DNA from 3 places in the Paenarthrobacter sp. UW852 genome. Region 2 is predicted to be linked to each of the others. Evidence: riboswitches for the same ligand, from Rfam matches in the RefSeq annotation. Region 2 holds a riboswitch; each other region holds the start of a gene.

Region 1 (2,259 bases), on a different contig from region 2:
GGGCATGCAGGAGCGTGGACTTGCCCGCACCCGAGGGGCCGAGCAGCAGCACCCGCTCCCCAGGTTCGATCCGGAGGTCAAGGCCTTGGATGGCTGGCGAGGTCCTGCCGGCGTGCCGCCATCCCCAGCCCTCGGCTGTGATGGCGGCAGGCCGGACGTGGCTGCCGCGTTCAATGACGGGCATCAGCTGAAGACGGGCTCCGAAGCGGCCTTGCGCGACGCGAAGGAACTAAGGACGCCGGTTTTCGCCAGGCCGCGGGTGGCAATCCATGACAGTGCGCCCGCAATGATCGCCCCGGAGATTGTGGTGAACGTGATGTAAGTGAGCTTGTCGATTGCCTCGTAGGCGATGTTCCAGCCCCAGGGAAGGAACGAGTCGTTGAGGCCGCAGAAGAGGCCCGCACCTGCACCGGCAAGGAGCGAGGTGGGCAGGTTGAACTTCTTGTAGAGGAACGCGGCGAAGATGAGCTCCGCGCCGAGGCCCTGAAGGACGCCGGAGATCAGTACGGTTGTGCCGTACTGGGAGCCCATGATGAGTTCGCCTGTGGCTGCAACGGACTCGCAGAACAGGGCGGCACCCGGCTTACGGATAATGAGCATGCCCAGGACCGCCGGAATCATCCAACCGCCAGCGATCAGGCCCGTCAGCGGCGGATACGCCGCGTTCATGGGGATGGATACCAGTGCGGCGCCTTGGGACCATGCCCAGAAAATCACGCCGCCGGCGATGGCGATCAAGGCTGCCACCACAATGTCTACAACACGCCAGTTATAACTGGTCTTCTTCACGCTTACCGTGGTCATTTTTCTGCCTCCTGAGTTACAGGAGGGGAAAGTGCTCCCCGGAATACCCGGCTGGCCTGCGCCGCCCGGTTCCGGACACTCTGAGAAGCTCGACTCCCTTGCGCCGGTACTAACCGGATCAGGTTCGAGGGTCTGCGGCTGTCCGCACTCTCAGCGCCCTCGCGGCTCCCGCATCTCTGCAGGTTCCGACGGCGGCGCTCCCCTGTCGTTATTAAATCTGCCCTGCTGGGCTGGTTCAGTTTACACCTGCACTCCGCGGTGGGGACTGCTGTCCGGTCACAATCCGGCCCACCCTCACCGTTGCAAGGCCCACTCAGCACCCTTGCCCCACGCTTTGGCACGCACACCAGGCCTCGCAACCCAACGAACGCGCCTTGCGAGGCCCACTCTGCGCCCTTTCCCCACGCTTTGGCACGCACACCAGGCCTCGCAACGGACCTGAGAGAATAATCCAGCAGCATCCAAAGCGAAGGGGCACACTTCATGACGGACCAACCCGGCTCTGGCCTCCCAGACAACGTTGACGTGGCTGAAGCACGCCTCGCCGCAAGCGTCATCCTGCTCCGCGATACCCCGTCCGGGCTCGAGGCGTTCGTCCAGCACAGGGTCAGCACCATGGACTTCGCCGCAGGAATGGTGGTTTTCCCGGGAGGACGCGTGGACCCCGCCGACCACTCCGGGTGGGACTACGCCCCCGAACTGCTCAGCAGCCATGCGGCGGACTGGCAGGCCAGCTCCATCGGTTCCGACGATGCCGCTGCCAAAACAGGAATGGTGCTCACAGCCGCGATCCGGGAGGTCCGTGAGGAAGCCGGGCTGAGCATCGACGCCAGTGACCTGCGCCCATGGGCCAACTGGATTACCCCGATCGACATGCCCAAGCGTTTCGACACGTTCTTCTATGTGGCCAGGCCCTCGACGGACAGGGAGCCCCACCACCAAACAACCGAAGCGTGGCAATCCCTGTGGATGCCCGTGGAGGGAATCCTCGCGGCAGAGGCAGCAGGCACCCTGAAACTGATGCCGCCCACCTTCTACCTCCTCAAGGAAATCGCCGGATACGGGACCGTCGATGCCATATGGTCGGCCGAGCACACTGTCGTCCCCGTCCTGGCGCCCGTGGGCTCCCTGGCCGCGTTCCTCAAGGAACGGGAAAGCCGCCGCTAGCGTTGCCGGTCCACGCGTTGCAGCTAGGCTGGTGGCATGAACCTCTTCTTCAAGCTGATCGGCGCCGGAGTGAGCCTCGGGGCGGGCTTCGTCGGAACAAAACTCGTCAACAAAGGGTGGGAAAAGGCCACAGGCAACAAGCCGCCCACAGGCAACGATGACATGGAAACGAGCCTTCGCTCCGCCCTCACCTTCGCCCTGATCTCGGCGTTCGTGAGCACACTCATCCAGGTGCTGGCCAGCAGGGGCACCCAGCGTGCCATCGCCCGCTTCGCGAAGTCCCAGGAC
Region 2 (2,259 bases):
CCGCACCGAAGCCATGACCGTGGTGGACGTCAACACCGGAAAGTTCACCGGCAGCGGCGGCAACCTCGAAGAGACTGTCACCAAGAACAACCTCGAAGCTGCCGAGGAAGTAGTCCGCCAGCTGCGCCTGCGCGATATCGGCGGCATCATTGTCATCGACTTCATCGACATGGTCCTGGAATCCAACCGCGATCTTGTGCTGCGCCGCATGGTTGAGTGCCTTGGCCGCGACCGTACCAAGCACCAGGTCGCTGAAGTCACGTCGTTGGGCCTGGTGCAGATGACGCGTAAGCGCATGGGCACCGGCCTCCTCGAGGTCTTCGGCGAGCAGTGCGAGCACTGCGCCGGCCGTGGCGTCGTGACACACGATGAGCCGGTGGAACACCGCCGTGCGAACGTTGTGGCCGCTGAGCACCACCGCCCGCACACGGAATCGACGCAGCAGCAGCCGGCGGCCCGTACGGAACGGAAGCGCCGCCGAGGCAAGGGTGGGGGACAGGCTGTTTCCGAAGCCCCCGCTCCGGTTCAGTCTGCGCCGGCCGCGCACGCGGCCTCGCCAACGCACCCGGAACCGCAGGACCCTGCGCGCCAGGCAAAGGCCGAGGCAACCCGCGCTGCGTTGGCTACCATCGCGGCTGCAGCACACGCTGCCCACCTGCACGACGACGAGCTTCACCGTGCAGAGGAACTGGCGCGGTCAACTCATCAGACGGCTGCCGACGAACCCGTAGCTCATGGCAACGACGAAGAATCAACGGCCCACGAGGCAGCAGTCCGGGAAGCACGCTCCACCCCGGTCCTGCGTTTCGGTGGCGAAGAAGTCGCTTTGCCGTTCGTTGAACACCAGGACGAACCACAGGCGGCCAAACCGGCAATGAGCCTGGATCTGCTGGCGGAGGCATTCTCCCACCTGGGAGCGGCGCCGGAGGCGGAAGCGGAACCAGCTGCCGTCCGCGAAGCTGTTGCTGCCCCGAAGGTGGCTGCCCCGGCTCGGGCCGCTGAGCAGGATCGGGAAGCCGCTTCGACGTCCGGGAGTCGCCGAGGTCGCCGTAACCGCAGCGCAAGCAGGGCCCAAGGTGCGGCCAACGAAACCAGCGTTGAACACCATGAAGTGACTGCGTCGGCGCCACAAGGTTCGTCCCACGAGGCTAAGGCCCCTGTGGAACCAGCCAAAAAGGCACCCGCAGACGAGCCCATCATCCTGGGAGTCGGCGTGCCGGCTTCCGAGCTCTGATCCGCTCACGGCTTATCGGACCCCGTAGCAACTGCCCCGGCAGTCGCTACGGGGTCTTTTGCGCGTCCAGGACGTCCATGGCCAGACCTGGGGACGTCAATGGGTCATATCCGGGCCCCTACGCAGCGCTGTTCCCGGGCCGGGCTGCTTCCCGGTTAGGCTGGGGGACAGACACGGGGTGCCTGGCGTTGGGCCGGGCTGAGATCCAGACCCGTTGAACCTGTCCGGTTAGCACCGGCGAAGGGATGTCCACATGACTGCAGCATATTCTCCTGTCTACCCGGTTGCTTCGGGCAGGCCAACACCGCGGGTGCTGAGTATCGCCGGCTCCGACCCTTCCGGTGGGGCAGGGATCCAGGCGGACTTGAAGAGCATCGCGGCCCACGGTGGTTACGGCATGGCTGCAATCACCGCCCTCACAGCCCAGAACACCGTGGGCGTCAGCGCCGTGCACGTGCCCCCCGTCGAATTTCTGCGCCAACAACTGGACGCCATCAGCAACGACATTGAGATTGACGCCGTCAAAATCGGCATGCTCGGCGACGCAGAGGTCATCGACGAAGTCCGCAGCTGGCTCGAAAAGGTGCGTCCCGCCGTCGTGGTCCTGGACCCGGTGATGGTGGCAACCAGCGGAGACAGGCTCCTGCGCGAGTCCGCTGAGAAGGCGTTGCGTTCGCTTTTGCCCCTGGCAGACCTCCTGACCCCGAACCTTCCCGAGCTGGCGGTGCTCCTGGGTGAAACGGAGGCGACGGACTGGGCTTCGGCGCTGGACCAGGGTAAGCGGTTGGCCGCTGAGTACGGGAACACGGTCCTTGTGAAGGGCGGCCACTTGGCGGGAACGGCGTGTCCTGATGCTTTGGTGAATACGAGCGGGTTGCTGCGGCAGGACGTGGTCGAGGTCGACGGGCCCCGCATCGATACCCGGAACAGCCACGGCACAGGGTGTTCGTTGTCGTCCGCCCTGGCCACGGTGCAGGTTAGCACGGGGGACTGGGAAGCTTCACTGCGGGAGGTGAAGCCTTGGT
Region 3 (2,259 bases), on a different contig from region 2:
TTCACGGCAGAGAACGACGTCGGCACTCGCCCCTTCGCTGATGGCTTCGGCACCCAGCCACGCCCTTGCGCCCCACGTTGCGGCCTCCAGGACAGCGGAAGGCGGCAGGCCGGCGTCGTGCAGTTCCTTCATCTCGTCCGCAATCCGGCCGTGCTTGATCACGCTGCCGGCATCGGTGCCCGTGTAGATGGTGACACCGGCTTCGAAGGCCTCCAGCACGCGGTCGTGGCGGCGTTCCCACAGCTTCGCCATGTGATCTGCGTAGACGGGGAACTTGGGCGCGGCCTGGGCGGAAATCTCCGGAAAAGTCGCAATGTTGACCAGCGTAGGGACAATCGGAACGCCCTGCTCCACAAGCCGCGGAAGGTGCCGCGGCAAGAGGCCCGTAGCGTGTTCGATGCAGTCGATATTGGCGTCCAGCATGTCGTCAATGGTGTCTTCTGCGAAGCAGTGGGCCGTAACCCTGGCTCCCTCATCGTGCGCGGCCGAAATGGCGTCCTTGACCAGCTTGGCCGGGAAGGATGCGGCCAGGTCACCAATGCCGCGATCGATCCAGTCGCCCACGAGTTTCACCCAGCCATCGCCGTCACGGGCTTCTTTGCGGACGGTCTCCACGAGCTGTTCGGGCTCGATTTCATGGCCCAGTCCTCGGAGGTACCGCCGATCCCTGGCTATGTGCCGGCCAGCCCTGATCAGTCGCGGCAAATCCGCACGCCCTTGGACCCAGCGCGTGTCACTGGGCGATCCTGCATCACGGATCAACAGTGTGCCGGCCGCCAGGTCTGCCCGTGCCTGGGCGAGGGTGGTCTGCTCATCAACGGCACCGCCCGGCCCCAAACCGATGTGGCAGTGGGCGTCGACAAAGCCGGGCAGGACCCAGCCGTCGAGCACAACGTCCGGTGCCGCCACGGGCTGGATGAATGTCAGGCGACCGTCAACGGACCACATGCCCCTCCGCTCCTTGCCTGCCGCTACGAGCACCGTACCGCTGAATTCGATGATGTTGGCCATGGCAAAAGCCTAGCCCTGTACGTTCCGGGCAGGCCTGCAACGCCATATGACTGTGCGGCCGCAGGCAGCTGTGGTAGCTTCGTCTACGACCACACGGGGGCCCCTGCAGGGGCTGAGATCGGACTGAGGCAGTCTGCGACCGTTGAACCTGTCCGGGTAATGCCGGCGAAGGAAGTGAGCAGTCCCTTGAGCACCACAGAAACACAGCACAGCCCTGCCCAAAACGCGTCCGTCGTGGAGACCGGGGCACCGGAAACCGTGACGCAGTCGCTGAAATCCCACTCGCTGGGGTGGCTTGAAGATCCCGAACATGGCATTCGCGTTCCTGTCACCGAGATCGCGCTGGAACCCTCCCCCAATGGCCAAGCCAACCCGCCCCTGCAGGTTTATCGAACTGCCGGACCGGGCAGTGATCCGAGAGTCGGGCTGGAACCGTTCCGTGCACCCTGGATCGAAGGCCGGGGCGACACGGAGCCGTACTCGGGCCGTGAAAGGAACCTGCTCGACGACGGCAAGTCCGCGGTCCGGCGCGGTGCGGCATCGGCGGAGTGGAAGGGCGCACAACCGGTGCCCCGCCGCGCCGTCGAGCAGAAGACCGTCACACAGATGCACTACGCCCGGAAGGGCATCGTGACGGAGGAGATGCAGTTCGTGGCCTTGCGCGAGAACTGCGATGTCGAATTGGTCCGCAGCGAAGTTGCCGCCGGACGCGCCATCATCCCCAGCAACATCAATCACCCGGAATCCGAACCGATGATTATCGGCAAGGCGTTCCTGGTCAAGATCAACGCCAATATTGGCAACTCCGCGGTGACCAGCTCCATCACCGAGGAAGTCGACAAACTGCAGTGGGCGGCGCAATGGGGTGCCGATACGGTCATGGACCTCTCCACCGGCGATGACATCCACACCACGCGGGAATGGATCATCCGCAACTCCCCCGTTCCAATCGGCACGGTTCCCATTTATCAGGCACTCGAAAAGGTCAATGGCGAAGCCAATAAGCTCACGTGGGAGATCTTCCGCGACACCGTGATTGAACAGTGCGAACAAGGGGTGGACTACATGACCGTCCATGCCGGGGTGCTGCTGCGCTACGTCCCGTTGACTGCCAATCGCGTCACCGGCATCGTTTCCCGCGGCGGCTCGATCATGGCCGGCTGGTGCCTGGCCCACCACCAGGAGAACTTCCTCTACACCCACTTCGACGAACTGTGCGAGATCTTCGCCAAGTACGATGTCGCCTTT

What was found. A riboswitch is a leader RNA that binds a small molecule or an ion and turns the genes downstream of it on or off. The one in region 2 is predicted to bind thiamine pyrophosphate.
Region 1: linked by a shared signal. The riboswitch ahead of NEK97_RS08510 (ECF transporter S component) and the one ahead of thiD (bifunctional hydroxymethylpyrimidine kinase/phosphomethylpyrimidine kinase) in region 2 are both predicted to bind thiamine pyrophosphate.
Region 3: linked by a shared signal. The riboswitch ahead of thiC (phosphomethylpyrimidine synthase ThiC) and the one ahead of thiD (bifunctional hydroxymethylpyrimidine kinase/phosphomethylpyrimidine kinase) in region 2 are both predicted to bind thiamine pyrophosphate.

Annotation. Positions count from the first base shown of each region.
Region 1 is NZ_JAMSGY010000004.1:78,040-80,298, reverse strand. It holds gene NEK97_RS08515 (ABC transporter ATP-binding protein) at 1-184, opposite strand, end outside; gene NEK97_RS08510 (ECF transporter S component) at 184-804, opposite strand; TPP riboswitch at 882-1,018, opposite strand; gene NEK97_RS08505 (NUDIX hydrolase) at 1,288-1,971, shown strand; gene NEK97_RS08500 (DUF4235 domain-containing protein) at 2,008-2,259, shown strand, end outside.
Region 2 is NZ_JAMSGY010000001.1:62,038-64,296, forward strand. It holds gene NEK97_RS00320 (Rne/Rng family ribonuclease) at 1-1,234, shown strand, start outside; TPP riboswitch at 1,399-1,497, shown strand; gene thiD (bifunctional hydroxymethylpyrimidine kinase/phosphomethylpyrimidine kinase) at 1,488-2,259, shown strand, end outside.
Region 3 is NZ_JAMSGY010000003.1:59,266-61,524, forward strand. It holds gene NEK97_RS06485 (amidohydrolase family protein) at 1-1,011, opposite strand, end outside; TPP riboswitch at 1,095-1,202, shown strand; gene thiC (phosphomethylpyrimidine synthase ThiC) at 1,198-2,259, shown strand, end outside.